Regions from separate parts of the Luteibacter sp. HA06 genome, predicted to be linked through region 3. Evidence: riboswitches for the same ligand, from Rfam matches in the RefSeq annotation. Region 3 holds a riboswitch; each other region holds the start of a gene.

Region 1 (5,119 bases), 3.8 Mb from region 3:
GCGATACCGCTTTCGATGATCGACAATGCGCTTTCCGCATCGCGCGCCTTCAGTACGCGGTAACCCAGGTCGGCGAGCAGCCCGACCACGGTCTCGCGCACCTGCTCGTCGTCCTCCGCGACCAGGACGGTCTCGTCGCCACCACGTACGCTCTCTTCTTCGAGTTCGACCACACGATCTTCGCCTTGCGTAGAGCGCGGCAGGTAGATCTTCACGGTCGTGCCCTCACCGGGCTCGCTGTAGATCTTCACGTGGCCACCGGACTGCTTCACGAAGCCGTAGACCATCGACAGGCCCAGTCCGGTACCGCGGCCTTCGGGCTTGGTGGTGAAGAACGGTTCGAAGACCTGCCCGAGGATGTCCTGCGAGATACCGGCGCCGGTGTCAGTCACGGCCAGCATCACGTACTGCCCCGGGCGAAGGTCGCCGTGGGCCTTGGCATAGGCGTCGTCGAGCAAGGCGTTGCCGGCTTCCACCGTGAGGCGCCCTTGCCCGTTCATCGCATCGCGCGCATTGATCGCGAGGTTGAGCAGCGCGTTCTCTACGTTCGAAGGATCCACCAGCGTGTTCCACAAGCCGGCGCCGATCACGGTCTCCACTTCGATCGCCTCGCCCAAGGCGCGGCGCAGCAGTTCGTCCATGTCGCGGACAAAACGACCGATATTCACCACCTTGGGTGCCAGCGGCTGGCGACGGCCGAAGGCGAGCAACTGGGAAGCAAGCTTGGAACCCCGCGTGACGCCGGCCATGGCGTTGGCGACGCGACGCTCGGCGCGTTCGTTCCCGGCGACGTCGGCCGAGAGGAGCTGGAGGTTGCCGCTGATCACCTGGAGCAGGTTGTTGAAGTCGTGCGCCACGCCGCCGGTGAGGTTGCCGATCGCGTCCATCTTCTGCGCCTGGCGCAGCTGTTCCTGGGCCACGTCGAGAGCGGCGTCACGCTCGCGCTCGGCCGAGACGTCGCGCGCCACGGCGAAAATCAGCCCATCGCTCGGCACCGCGCGCCACGAAAGCGTACGCAGGCCGCCGTCGGCGGTGCGATAGCGGTTCTCGAAGCGAAGCGTCGTTTCGCCCTCGGCAAGGTGACCGGTTTCATCCTGCGTGCGCGGCACGTCCTCCGGATGAACGAAGTCGAGGTAGGAGCGGCCGATCGTGTCGCGCTCGCTCCAGCCGAGGATGGCGGTCCACGCCGGGTTGACCGAGAGCAGGCGCGTTTCGGTGTCGGCGACGACCAGGATGTCGCTGGACAGGGTCCAGACCCGGTCGCGCTCATAGGTACGCTCGACCACCTGGCGCTCGAGGTCCTTGGCGAGCAACCGCAACTCGTGCTCTGCACGGCGCCGCTCCACCGCCACGCGCGTGCGGCTGGCCACTTCACTGACGAAGCTGATCTCTTCCTCGGGCCATTCACGGGGCACTTCGTGGTTGAGATATAGCAAGGCCACGAAGCCGCCGCGCTCGGTCACCGGCATATTGATGAAGGACAGCGCGCGGATCCCGTCCAGCGCGTCGGCGGTGGACGCGGTCCGTGGGTCCGTCCTGGCATCGGTTATCACGGTGGTCACGCCGCGCTTCAGCTCGTCGATGTAGCTGCCGTAATCGCGGAAGTGCAGCACGCCGGCGAGGGTCTGGATACCCGGCGCGTTCCAGTCACGCTCCACCGCGATGGTCTCGGCGACGGGGTCGATCGTGCCGTACCCGGCCCGGCTCACCTTGAGCGTCCGGCCCAGCACTTCGGCGACTCGATAGGCGATTTCGGCCGGATCTTCGAGGTCGCGCAGCAGGTTGCCGATCTCGATCAGGGCCAGGCGTCGGTCTTCGGCGGCGCCGGTGCTCCCTGTCTCCGGGTTCGCGGAGCGGATGGTGACAGCCACGGTGGCCGGCAGACCGGGCCGGGCCTCGAGTGACACCCGCACGGTATCGCCGTCCGCCGTGACAAGGGCCAGCTCCCGCACCCCGTTCCCGGGGGCGGCCAGCGGCAAGGCAGCGAGTAGCCGATCGCGGCTCCCCGCATCCCACAGGCCCATGAACCCTGACGGCTCGTGCTCGCGCAGGCGCGCCGCGACCCAGGCGTTGGCGTACAGCAGCTCTCCCGAGGCTGTCACGGCGGCGAAGCCGAACGGCAGGCCATCGAGCGCATGGGAAAGGAGGGTCTGGTCCTGCAATGCGAACGATGAGGGCATCAGTCGAGCAATCGTGGGATGGGAATGGGCCGCGATTTTATCGGGTGATTGTGGTTCCCTTTGTGTAGACGATCTTCACGAAACCCTCATGCCGCCGGTCACGAAAAGCGCTTGACAAAAGGGAGTCCCAAGCCGATCAAGCACCTAGGCCAAACACCCTACATCTTGTGTTGACGCACCCCTTCACCAGCTATATGGTGTGTCCCGTTGGTGTCCGAAGAGGCGCGACTGCCCGTCGGACTTAATAGGGAATACCGGTGTGAATCCGGAACTGCCCCGCAGCGGTAAGTGGAAACGACCCCGTTCATTGCACTGGTCCTTCGGGGGCTGGGAAGCGACGGGTAGGCGGATCGGAAGGTCCATGTCCACGAGTCCGAAGACCTGCCAACAATCGGAGCCCGAGCGGCCTCGATAGTGGTGACGGCTTCCGCGGGGAAGCACGTCGCGGATCGGAGCCCTTCACGGCGCTCCGTCCCGACGTTTCCCGTGTTTCGCCCCCATCGCATCGAGCCTTGCCCTCGGGATCGGGGTTTGACCAAGGCCATGGGGCTGCCAACACAATGACGACGATGGATTCCGCAGCGCGCGAGCGCACCGAGACGGCCGATGCGGCCGCCACCCCCTCCGCTGCAACCGACAAGGCGCCTGCCGCCGGTTACAGGAACGACGCGCCGCCGGCCTTCGCGCTGACGCCGCCGCACAATCCCGGACAGATGCGCGTGACCAAGCGCAACGGCGGCCATGAAGTGGTCGACGTGAACAAGATCGTGCGCGCGGTCACACGCAGCGCCGATGGCCTGTTCGCGGTCGATCCGATGCGCGTGGCGCTGAAGACGATCGGCGGCCTGTATGACGGCGCCACCACCCAGGAACTCGACCAGCTGTCGATCCGCACCTCGGCCGCGCTGACTGCCGAAGAGCCGGAATACGGCCAGCTCGCTGCACGCCTGCTCGCCGCCTTCGTCGACAAGGAAGTGTCGGGCCAGGACATCCAGTCGTTCTCGCAGTCGATCTCCACCGGTTTCGACCTCGGCATCCTCAACGAGCGCCTTCGCGACTTCGTGCAGATCAACGCACGTAAGCTCAACGATGCGATCGACACCACCGGTTCGCGTCGCTTCGAGTACTTCGGCCTGCGCACGGTGTACGACCGTTACCTGCTGCGCCACCCGACCAAGCGCTTCGTCATCGAGACGCCGCAGTACTTCTTCATGCGCATCGCCTGCGCGCTCGGTGGCAACGACGTCGCCGAGACGCTGGAGCTGTACCGCATGCTCTCGTCGCTGGAGTACCTGGCCAGCTCGCCGACCCTGTTCAACGCCGGTACCGCGCACGAGCAGCTGTCGTCGTGCTTCCTGCTCGACTCGCCGCAGGACGCACTCGAATCCATCTACGCCAAGTACGGCGACGTGGCCCAGCTGTCGAAGTTTGCCGGCGGCATCGGCCTCGCTTACTCGCGCATCCGTTCGCGCGGTTCGCTGATCAAGGGGACCAATGGCCATTCAAACGGCCTCGTGCCCTGGCTGAAGACGCTCGACGCCTCCGTGGCCGCAGTGAACCAGGGTGGCAAGCGCAAGGGCGCGGCCTGCGTGTACCTGGAATCCTGGCATGCGGACATCGAGGAATTCCTCGAGCTGCGTGAGAACACCGGCGACGACGCGCGCCGCACGCACAACCTCAACCTCGCCAACTGGGTGCCCGACCTCTTCATGCGCCGCGTGGAGATCGACGGTGACTGGTCGCTGTTCGACCCGAAGATCGTGCCGCACTTCGTCGACACCTGGGGCCCGACCTTCGACGCCGCCTATGAGAAGGCTGAAGCCGAAGGCCTCGCTTCGAAGTCGATCAAGGCGCGTGAGCTCTACGCTCGCATGCTGCGTTCGCTGGCCCAGACCGGCAACGGCTGGATGACCTTCAAGGATCGTTCCAACGCGACCAGCAACCAGACTGCCCTGCCGCAGAACGTCATCCACCTGTCGAACCTGTGCACCGAGATCCTCGAAGTGACCTCGGAAGGCGAGACTGCGGTGTGCAACCTCGGCTCGGTGAACCTTGCCCGCCACGTGGTGGACGGCCAGTTCGACTACGACAAGCTCGCCACCACGGTGCGTACCGCCGTGCGCCAGCTCAACCGCGTCATCGATCTCAATTTCTACCCGATCGCCACGGCGAAGACGGCGAACATGAAGTGGCGCCCGGTCGGTCTCGGCGTGATGGGCTTGCAGGACGTCTTCTTCAAGCTTCGCCTGCCGTTCGATTCGGAAGAAGCGCGCAAGCTGTCGACGCGCATCCAGGAAGAGATCTACTTCCACGCGCTGTCCATGTCCAACGAGATCGCCGAGCGCGACGGCCCGCTGCCGGGCTTCGAAGAAACCCGCTCCGCCAACGGCGAAATGCAGTTCGACTACTGGCCGGCCGCTACGCCGAACGATCTGGACGGCCGCTGGGCCGAGCTACGCGAGAAGATCAAGGCCAAGGGCCTGCGCAACTCGCTGCTCATCGCCATCGCGCCGACCGCCACCATCGCCTCGATCGCCGGTTGCTACGAGTGCATCGAGCCGCAGGTATCCAACCTGTTCAAGCGCGAGACGCTCTCGGGCGACTTCCTCGTCGTCAACCGTTACCTGGTCGACGAGCTGAAGACGCTCGGCCTGTGGACCGCCGAAGTGCGCGACCAGATCAAGCTTGCCGAAGGCTCGGTACAGGGCATCACGTCCATCCCCGCCCGGCTGCGCGAGGTGTACCGCACCACGTGGGAACTGCCGCAGAAGGCCCTCATCGACCTCGCCGCCGCGCGCGGTGCCTACATCGACCAGAGCCAGTCGCTGAACCTGTTCATGGAAAACCCGAACATCGGCCAGCTGTCGTCCATGTACATGTACGCGTGGAAGTCGGGCGTCAAGACGACCTATTACCTGCGTTCGCGTCCTGCCACGCGC
Region 2 (5,119 bases), 520 kb from region 3:
ACTCACCGAGCTTCTTGCCGAACTGCCTGCGCTCGCCCATGTAACGGCGGGCGGCATCCAGCGCGCCCTGTGCCGCGCCCAGCGAACACGCGGCGATGTTCAGGCGGCCGCCGTCGAGTCCCTTCATCGCGATCTTGAACCCTTCGCCCTCGGCACCCAGGCGATGGTCCGCTGGAATGCGCACGCCGTCGAAACTCACGCTGCGCGTGGGCTGGCTGTGCCAGCCCAGCTTCTCCTCGTTGCGTCCGTAGCCGATGCCTTGCGAGTACGCCGGAACAGCGAAGGCACTGATGCCACGCGCGCCTCCCTCACTCGTGCGTGCCATCACCACCAGCATGTCGGTAGCGCCTGCGCCCGAGATGAAAGCCTTGCTTCCGCTGATCACGTACGAGTCGCCGTCGCGCTCGGCGCGCGTCTTCAGCGATCCGGCGTCCGAGCCAGCACCCGGCTCGGTGAGGCAGTAGGAGGCCAGCTTTTCCCCGCTGGCGAGCAGGGGACCCCAGGTGTCGCGTACGGCCGGTGTCGCGTGCGCGGTGAGCATCCAGGTGGCCATGTTGTGGATGCTGATGAAGGCCGCCGTCGACGGATCGAGAGCCGCCAGCTCCTCGAAGACGACGGTGGCATCGAGGCGGGTGAGGCCGGTGCCGCCAGCCTGCTCGTCGACGTAGAGCCCGCAAAAGCCGAGCTCTCCGGCCTTGCCGATCGCCTCGCGCGGAAACTCGCTCTCGGCGTCCCAGCGTGCGGCATGCGGAGCCAGCTCGGCCATGGCGAACGCGTGCGCGGCATCGCGATAGGCGAGCTGCTCGTCATTCAGGTCAGTCTGGGGTGGTGGAACCCGCGGCATGTCCATGAGCGCGGCCATCACTTCAGGCTGATGGTGGTGTTGACGCCGACATGCAGTGTGTCGTCATCGAACCAGCGCTGGGTCACCGTCTTGGTCTGGGTATAGAACATGACGACCTGCTTGCCATAGGGGCCAAGGTCGCCCAGCTTCGAGGCGCGCGAGCCGGTGAACGAGAACAGCGGCACGGGCACCGGAATCGGCACGTTGATACCTACCTGGCCGACATCGATGTCTTCCTGAAAACGACGCGCTGCCGCACCCGACTGGGTAAACACGGCCGTGCCGTTGCCATTCGGATTGGCGTTGACCAGGTCGATCGCGTCGTCGAGCGAGGCTGCCGCAAGGATGACGAGCACCGGGCCGAAGATTTCCTCGTCATAGATACGCATGCCCGGACGCACGCCCGAGAAGATCGTCGGGCCGACGAAGTTGCCTTCCTCGAAACCCGGCACGGATGGCTTTCGTCCGTCGAGCTCGAGCGTGGCACCCTGCTCCACGCCGGAAGCGATGAAGGCCTCGACGCGCTCGCGCGCCGCGCAGGAAATCAGCGGGCCGACGTCGGTGCCCGCCGCGTTGCCTGCGCCGACCTTGAGCGTCTTTGCCTTGGCCACGAGTTCCGGGATCCAGGACTGCGCCTCACCTACCAGCACGGCGGTGGAGGCGGCCATGCAGCGCTGGCCTGCCGCACCGAAGGCGGCACCGGCAAGTGCGTTGAGTGTCTGCTCCTTGTTCGCATCGGGCAGCACGACGGCGTGGTTCTTCGCGCCCATCATGCACTGCACGCGCTTACCCGCCTGCGAAGCGCGGTGATAGACGTGCGTGCCGACCCGCGTAGAACCGACAAAGGACACCGCCTTGATATCGGCGTGGTCGCAGATCGCATTGACCACGGCTTCGCCACCGTGCACCACGTTGAGCACGCCCTTGGGAACGCCGGCCTCGAGAGCCAGCTCCACCAGGCGCATCGTCACCATCGGGTCCTGCTCCGAAGGCTTGAGTACGAAGGTGTTACCCGTGGCGATGGCCATCGGGAACATCCACAGCGGGATCATCGCCGGGAAGTTGAACGGCGTGATCCCCGCGCAGACGCCGATCGGCTGCAGCAGGGTAAAGGTGTCCACGCCGCCGGCCACGTTATTGGCCAACTCACCCAGCTGCAGGTTGCCGATCGCCGCCGCGTGCTCGACCACTTCCAGGCCGCGGAACACGTCGCCTTCGGCATCGGGGAGGGTCTTGCCCTGTTCCGCGCTGAGCAGGGCGGCGAGTTCGCCCATGTTCTCGCGGATCAGCTGCTGGTATTTCAGGAAGATGCGCGCGCGTACGCCGATGGGTGTCTTGCGCCAGCTCTTGAAGGCTTGTGCCGCGGCGGCCACCGCAGCGTTCACTTCGTCAGGCGTCGCGAACGGCACGCGCGCAAGCACGGCCTGCGTCGCGGGGTTGACGACGTCGCGCCATTCGGTGGTTTTGGATTCGACGAAGACACCGTCGATCAGTAATTTAACGGTCGCGACATCGGCCGCAACTGAGTCCAGCTTGTTCATGGTCCTGCTCCGTACGCTCACCCGCGAAATGGGTGCTGCGGAGCAGACAAGAGGACGCGGAGCAGCGGGTGGCCGCGCCGTATCAGCCCGTCCGGTTGCCCGCCGCAACACCCGAGGAGGCACCCGAAGGCACCTGCACAGGCCGGTCTCCGGGCTTGCGAGCGATGCGTACCGCACCACCCCGACACCTTCCCGCGCTTCGCGCAGTGGTCTTATCGTCGGGTGTTCTCGCTTACCGTTGCGGGGGCAGCGCCGGAATAGGATCTCGTGATCCGCACCGGCTTCCCGTTTCACCCTGCGCACCGCTTACGTGGCGGCAGGACACCTGTGATCTCCCGAGTGTAGCGTGGCGGCCGAACCGCTCAAGCTGCAGTGCGGTAGAACCTGGCGATGGGTAGCTCTCAACGGTGGCCGTTTGGCGTAGTCTTGCATCGGGCGCAGGACACGCGCGTTTACCCTGACTGAGGAGGCTGTATGAGCAAGGGTCTGGATTCAAAGAAGAGCGACAAGAAAAAACCGGCCAAGACCATGAAAGAAAAGAAGGCCGCGAAGGACGAAAAGAAAAAGAACATCCGCTAAGGCGGACGTTTGTAGCGCACCCGCCGGAAGGCTGGCGTGCGCAAGAGGGGGCCCGGGCCGAGTGATCGCCCGGGCCATTTTCTTTGTGTGGGAGCCGGCTATGCCGGCGATGGGGGGGGTGAGGAAGCCTGGCTATCGCCGCTGAAGCGGCTCCCACACAGAGCCTCCCACACTTAGCCTCCTCCCACACCAGCGGCGGCTGCTTCTTACTTGGTGGCCGCCGTCACGCGCCATACCGTGTCGCCGACGTCATCGGCGACCAGGATCGCGCCTTCCTTGTCCTGCACCAGCCCGACCGGGGCACCGAACAGCTGCTTCTCGTCCTTCGAGAAGAAGCCGCTGACAACGGAGACCGGCTTGCCCACGGGCGTGCCATCCTTGAACGCCACGAAGACCACTTCGTAGCCGCTCAGCGGCGAGCGATCCCAGCTGCCGTGTTCGCCGATGAAGGCGCCCCCCTGGAACTGCGCCGGCAGGCCGTTGGTGGCGGACATCAAGAGCCCGAGCGGAGCGACGTGCGAGCCGATGGCGTAGTCCGGCTTGATCGCCTTGGCGACCATGTCGGGGCGCTGTGGCTTGACCCGGCTGTCCACGTTCTGGCCGTAGTAGCTATAGGGCCAGCCGTAGAACGCACCCTCGTGTACCGAGGTCATGTAATCAGGCACGAGGTCGGCACCGATCTCATCACGCTCGTTCACGATCGCCCAGAGCTTGCCGGTGGTGGGCTCCCATTGCAGGCCGGTCGGATTGCGCAGCCCGGACGCATAGATGCGGCTGGCGCCCGTCGCGACGTCCACCTCGAGGATGTCCGCGCGGCGATATTCCACGGCCAGGCCGTTCTCGGTGATGTTGCTGTTGGAGCCGACGCCCACGTAGAGCTTGGTGCCATCCGGACTGGCCAGCAGCGACTTGGTCCAGTGGTGGTTGATGGTGTTGGGCAGATCGGTGAAACCGACCCCAGGTGCCTTGATCTCGGTCTCGCCCGCCGCATAGGGGAATTTCACGATACCGTCGGTGTTGGCCACGTACAGCGAATCGCCGATCAGCTGCACGCCGAACGGGGAATTCAGGTTCTCGATGAAGATGTGCTTGTCCCAGCCGCCGCTGGCGTTCTTGCGCAGCAGGGTGATCCGATTGCCGCCCTTGCCACCCTTGCCCGACTGGTTCTTCACCATGCCGGCGAGGAGCTGCTTGGGCGTTGTGACCGGCTCGGTGCCCGGACCATTGGATTCCACGACCAGCACGTCGTCGTTGGGAAGGACGTAGAGCTGGCGGGGGTGCATCAGGCCGGTGGCCATCGCGTCGATCTTCAAACCCGGCGCCACGGTCGGCGTCTGGCCCGCTTTCCAGCCGGCCTTGTCGGGCACCTGCATCGGCGGCACGAGGAAGCGCTGCGGATTGGGCAGGGTCGGATTGCTGCCCGACTGCTGGTCCGGCTGGTACGAAGCTTTCTCGTCGCACCCGCCCAGGACAGCCACGCAGGCCATGGCGAGCACACTGCGGTAGAGGGTCTTATTCATGGATGAGGTTCCCCGAAGCAGTCGGTCGCACGGCAATGACGATATGGGCGACGGCCAGCAACAGGACCGTAAGGGCCGACAGCCATGCACCGGCGGGGATCACCGAATACGCGTCGCGGCTGTGCACGAAGGCATTGACGACGGCGACGATGATGGCGAGCAGGTTCAGCCAGAAATCGAGGCGCTCGGCGGCGACCGTGCTTCGCCGGGAGGTGATCCACACCTGCACCAGGTTGACCAGGCGCGGGATGATGGCGAAAACCAGGCCTATGGCGATGAGCCATGCGGCGCCTTTCATCCAGAGCATTTCGCCGGTCTTCGCGTAGATGACGTCGAAGATCAGCGCGGCGACGAAAAAGCCGAAGGGAATCGGATTGAGAACTCCGTAGATGGCATTGGCCACGACGGAGCGACGCGGAGCGGGGCGGTAGCTCATGGGCAGTTGCTCGCTGGGTGGGGAAGGGTTCGCTTGCGGGCGGACCGCTGCAAGCTAGTCCCGGCTGTGTCGAGACTATGTCTGGGACCGGCTAAGATCGGGGGATGGCCCCTGAAACCACCTCGACCGATCCGGAAGCGACGCCCCACTACCCCGCCGGCCTGCGCATCATCGCGGTGTACAAGGCGGTGAAGACCAT
Region 3 (5,119 bases):
ACGCCGGCGTCGGCGCGACAGCGCCGCTGCTTCAGGCGGATATCGCGAAGATGACCGATCTCATCGCCCTCAACGTGACCGCACCGACGCGCCTCGCCTACCAGGCCGTGCCGGGCTTCGTCGCTCGCGGCAAGGGAACCGTCATCAACATCGCCTCCATCGTCGCGATTGCTCCGGAGTTGCTCAATGGCGTCTACGGCGGCAGCAAGGCTTTCATGCTGGCCCTCAGCCAGTCGATGCACCACGAACTTGCCGACAAGGGCATCAAGGTTCAGGCCGTACTTCCCGGCGCCACCGCTACTGACTTCTGGCCTGTCGCAGGCTCGGCCGTGGAAAACCTGCCGACGGACTGGGTAATGAGTGCCGAGGACATGGTCGACGCTTCGCTGGCCGGCTTCGATGCGGGCGAGCTGGTGACGATTCCTTCCGTGGAGACAGCGGCCCTCGTCGATGGGCTGGAAGCGGCACGTCGTGCGTTGTTCCCGGAGTTGTCGAAGTCGGTACCGGCGTCGCGGTATGGCGTCAAGGCGGCGGTGACTGCGTAAACCTCTGCCATGTAAGAGCCGATTCATCGGCTCTTACATGGTGCGGCGGCGGGCGATGGCTTGTTCGATGATGTCTGCGGCGACGCGCGCACCGTTTTCCGCCCGAATCACCGCCGCTGCGCGCTGGGCTCTCGACGCGACGGCTTCATCCATCAACAGCGCACGTAGTTTCTCGGCGGCAACGCCGGCGCGATAACGCGATGCCGGCAACACATCGCCCACACCGAGCCGGACCACGCGCGCCGCGTTGTCCGGCTGATCGAAACCGTGGGGCACCACGAGTTCGGGGCAGCCGGCGCGCAAGGCCTCCTGCGTCGTTCCGATGCCACCGTGGTGCACGACAGCCGCGGCGCGCCCGAACAAAGCGCCGTGCGGCGCATATTCCGCAGCGAAGGTCCCGTCCGGAAGCACGGCAGGCAGCCGTGCACGCATCTCGGGCGAGCCGGTGAGCAGTACGGCCCGTCGACCTAGCGCTGCCGCAACCGACATGCTTTCGCGAAGAAAGCTCTCGCCGGCATGTACCGCCGCCGAGCCCAGCGAGAACACCAACGGCGCTTCCCCGGCGTCGAGGAAGCCATGCAATGCCGACGGCAGCATGTCGCCCGACGGCGTGTAGCGGCAGTATCCGGTGACCACGCTGTGCGCAGGCGCATCTTGCGGCGGCCGCCCCAACAGAGGCGAGTACATGGCCAACACCCCGTCGCGCGCGTGCTGGCCCCGGTGGAAAGGATCGCCCCAGACCGACACCGGCGCCAGTCCGAGCGACTGCCGGAAGCGGCGCACGGCTTTCGTCCAGGGTGAGGTGACCGTCTCGCTGATACGCCGTACCCAGGCACCACGGCGGGGCGACGAACGAAAGAACGCGTCCAGCCGGTCGATGCCCGTGGCCGGGGGATCGAACGCCGACAGGAACACCGCAGGCGACAGCGCCGCCGACAGCCACGTGATCCGTCGCGTCTCGCCAAGAATCTGCCCGGCGAAGGCGAGTGTGGAGGTCACGATCGCATCGGCATCGGCGCAAACAGGGGCCAGCGCCGCATAGCTGTCGGCGACATCGGCCGCGGCAAGGTCACGCACGACGAAGCGCGGTCCGCGCCAGGGATGAAACGCGCGGGCGGCGAAAGCGGCTTTGTCTTCGGGCTCGGCGATGCCACTGGCCAGCACAAAGTCCAGACCGGCCTCCGCCACGGCGTCGCGATGGATACCGTGGGCACCGATCGTGATGCGATACCCGCGTTCGCGCAGTTCCCGCCCCACGGCGAGAAAAGGAAACAGGTCACCCTGCGATCCGACGGTCGCCATCACGATGTGCCTTTCGCTCATGGCGCGCTCCCTGGGGTGGAGGCACATCCTCGCTGGGCGGATGTGGAGACGACGCATCGCCGTCGATTGACTTTGGGCGTCCATACGGCTAATTTTCCGCCGGTCAGCGGTCTTTATCTCTTTATGCGAATAGAAAGATAAAGCTAAGAGGGAAGCCGGTGAGAATCCGGCGCTGCCCCGCAGCGGTATATGGAGACGAGTCCGTCACAGGCACTGGATCGATGGCGATCCGGGAAGCGACGAGCAAGGCGGCACCAATCCGGTGCCACATCCACGAGCCCGAAGACCTGCCGCCGACCGGAACGCACGCGCCGTCATGGGCGCGAATGCTCCGTCCGACCTGGATGACCGCCTGGCGAGGGCTGTTCCTCGCAAGGGGTGCTCATCCGGTTCGCCCGCGGGGGCGAAGGTCGACGGCTAGCCACATGACGTGCTCCTGCCTGCCGCGCCCGGTCGCGGTGGCGCGCGTGCGTTCGTGTCCAGCCGCCCTTCCCTCCTCTTTGCCACGAAGAGGAATCATCCATGCCACACGTAACCTACCCGGGCTTCCCCCGCATTGGCCGGCGCCGCGAACTCAAGCGCGCCCTCGAAAGCCACTGGAAGGGAGAGACCCGTGCCGACGAGCTGCTCGCCGTCGCGCGTGAACTGCGCCACCGCCACTGGAAACTCGCCCGCGACGCGGGCGCCGACAGCGTCCCCGTCAACGACTTCTCGTTGTACGACCATGTACTCGACGCGGCCGTCCTGGTCGACGCCATCCCGACGCGCTACCGCGCGCTCGCCGATCGCGATGCTCTCACCGGCTACTTCGCCATGGCACGTGGCCATCAGGACGGCGACGTCGACCTGCACGCGATGGAAATGACCAAGTGGTTCGATACGAACTACCACTACATCGTGCCGGAACTCGAAGCCGGGCAGTCCTTCGCCGCGCGGCCTGAAAAGGTCGTCGCCGAATATCGCGAAGCGGTCGCGGCCGGCCATGCCGCGCGCCCCGTGCTGCTGGGACCGGTGAGCTTCCTGCGCCTGGCCAAGACCATCGACGGCAGCGACCCGCTTGCCCTGCTCGATCGGCTGCTTCCGGCGTGGCTTGGCGTCGTCGACGCCCTGGCGGATGCGGGCGCCGATTGGCTGCAAGTCGACGAGCCCACCCTCGTGCTCGACCTGGATGCCGACTGGCGCGAGGCCTTCCGCCGCGCGTACGCTGCCGTCGCCACGCACGGCCGGGTCCGCGTGCTGCTGGCCACCTACTTCGGTGAGCTCGGCGCCAACCTCGAACTGGCCACATCGCTTCCTGTCGCCGGCCTTCATGTCGATCTCGCCCGTGCCCCCGGCCAGTTGGATGCCGTTCTCGACGCCCTGCCGGCCGACCGGGTGCTGTCGGCCGGCGTGCTCGACGGTCGCAACATCTGGCTGAGCGATCCGGCGACCATCCTCCCGCGCGTGGACCGGCTTCTTGCCCGCCTCGGCCACGACCGCCTGTGGCTCTCCACCTCGTGCTCCCTGCTGCACGTACCGATCGACGTGTCCGAAGAGAAACACCTGCCTGCCCATCTGGCGGAGTGGCTGTCGTTCGCCCGGCAGAAGATCGCCGAGCTGCGCCGCTACGCCGACGCCGTCGCCGGCAGTGAGGCTGCACGAAAGACACTGACCCGCCAGCACGACATCGTCGCCAGCCGCCAGAGCTCGGGCGACGTGGTACGTGCGGACGTGCGTGCCCGCGTTCGCCAGCTCACCCCGCAGTTCGGCCAGCGTCGCTCCGGCTTCGCCTTCCGCGCCGCCGTGCAACGTGAGCGTTTCGACCTGCCCGACCTGCCGACGACGACCATCGGTTCGTTCCCGCAGACCAACGACCTGCGTATTGCCCGCGCCGCGCATCGCTCGGGCAAGCTTGACGACGACGCCTACGCGGGCATTCTCCGCGATGAGGTGCGTCGCGTCGTGCGCTTCCAGGAGGAGGCCGGCATCGATGTGCTGGTGCACGGCGAGCCCGAGCGCAACGACATGGTCGAGTACTTCGGCGAGCAACTGGATGGCTATGCGTTCACCTCGCTCGGCTGGGTGCAGAGCTACGGCTCACGCTGCGTCAAGCCGCCGATCATCTACGGCGATGTCGCACGTCCCAATCCGATGACGGTGGCGTGGTCGGCCTATGCGCAGTCCCTCACCGACCGGCCCATGAAGGGCATGCTCACCGGCCCGGTGACGATGCTGCAGTGGTCCTTCGTGCGCGACGACCTCGCGCGCTCCGAGGTCTGCCGGCAGATCGCCCTTGCCCTGCGCGACGAAGTGCACGATCTCGAGAAGGCTGGCATCGGCATCGTCCAGATCGACGAGCCGGCGCTCCGCGAAGGCCTGCCCCTGCGTCGCGCCGACTGGGATGCGTATCTTGCCTGGGCAGTCGATGCCTTCCGCATCACCGCCGGCGGCGTGAGCGATGCGACCCAGGTACACACCCACATGTGCTACTCGGAGTTCAACGACATCATCGAGGCCGTCGCCGCGATGGATGCGGACGTCATCTCGATCGAGACCAGCCGGTCACGCATGGAGCTGCTGGACGCCTTCACACGCTTTCAGTACCCCAACGGTATTGGCCCCGGCGTCTACGACATCCACTCGCCCCGCGTGCCGACCGAGGTCGAAATGGCCGATCTGCTGGCCCGGGCCCTTCAGGTCCTCCGTCCCGACCAGCTCTGGGTCAACCCGGACTGCGGCCTGAAGACCCGCGGCTGGCCGGAGGTATCCGCGGCCCTGAAAGGCATGGTGGCGGTGGCAAAAGCCGCCCGGGAGCGCCTGGCCGCGGTGGCCTGAGCCGCCTCCGCGCTGATCGTCTCTGGCCTGATCATGTCTGGTCTGATCATGTCTGGCCTGATCATTTGTGGCCTGATCATTTGTGGCCTGATTTCCCTGTGGGAGCCGCTTCAGCGGCGATGGGTGCTTGCTCCGAGCCCCCAAGCCTGGCCAGCGCCGGGCATCGCCGCCGAAGCGGCTCCCACAGTTATTGCCACCCCGGCCCCACCCCAGCGCCTGAACATCCATGCAATCGTCACTACCCGGGCGTACCCTTCCCCCTGCAAACCCGGCGAAGGCCGTGTATCATGGCGCGCCCCCATTTATCTCTTTATCCGTAAAGAAGGATATATACCCACGATGAGCAACTTCCTCTTCACCTCCGAGTCGGTCTCCGAAGGCCATCCGGACAAAATCGCCGACCAGATCTCCGACGCCGTGCTGGACGCCATCCTGGC

Evidence for each region. A riboswitch is a leader RNA that binds a small molecule or an ion and turns the genes downstream of it on or off. The one in region 3 is predicted to bind cobalamin.
Region 1: another riboswitch for cobalamin. It lies ahead of ACVWWJ_RS21705 (ribonucleoside-diphosphate reductase subunit alpha); the one in region 3 lies ahead of metE (5-methyltetrahydropteroyltriglutamate--homocysteine S-methyltransferase).
Region 2: another riboswitch for cobalamin. It lies ahead of ACVWWJ_RS01475 (CoA-acylating methylmalonate-semialdehyde dehydrogenase); the one in region 3 lies ahead of metE (5-methyltetrahydropteroyltriglutamate--homocysteine S-methyltransferase).

Annotation. Positions count from the first base shown of each region.
Region 1 covers NZ_JBSSDZ010000001.1:4,693,136-4,698,254, forward strand. Annotated here, with positions in the region: gene ACVWWJ_RS21700 (response regulator) at 1-2,180, opposite strand, end outside; cobalamin riboswitch at 2,372-2,583, shown strand; gene ACVWWJ_RS21705 (ribonucleoside-diphosphate reductase subunit alpha) at 2,741-5,119, shown strand, end outside.
Region 2 covers NZ_JBSSDZ010000001.1:350,269-355,387, forward strand. Annotated here, with positions in the region: gene ACVWWJ_RS01470 (acyl-CoA dehydrogenase family protein) at 1-850, opposite strand, end outside; gene ACVWWJ_RS01475 (CoA-acylating methylmalonate-semialdehyde dehydrogenase) at 862-2,385, opposite strand; cobalamin riboswitch at 2,509-2,729, opposite strand; gene ACVWWJ_RS01480 (PQQ-dependent sugar dehydrogenase) at 3,171-4,484, opposite strand; gene ACVWWJ_RS01485 (DUF2231 domain-containing protein) at 4,477-4,920, opposite strand; gene ACVWWJ_RS01490 (DUF2127 domain-containing protein) at 5,025-5,119, shown strand, end outside.
Region 3 covers NZ_JBSSDZ010000001.1:871,023-876,141, reverse strand. Annotated here, with positions in the region: gene ACVWWJ_RS03820 (SDR family NAD(P)-dependent oxidoreductase) at 1-545, shown strand, start outside; gene ACVWWJ_RS03815 (glycosyltransferase) at 579-1,868, opposite strand; cobalamin riboswitch at 1,959-2,177, shown strand; gene metE (5-methyltetrahydropteroyltriglutamate--homocysteine S-methyltransferase) at 2,391-4,682, shown strand; gene metK (methionine adenosyltransferase) at 5,022-5,119, shown strand, end outside.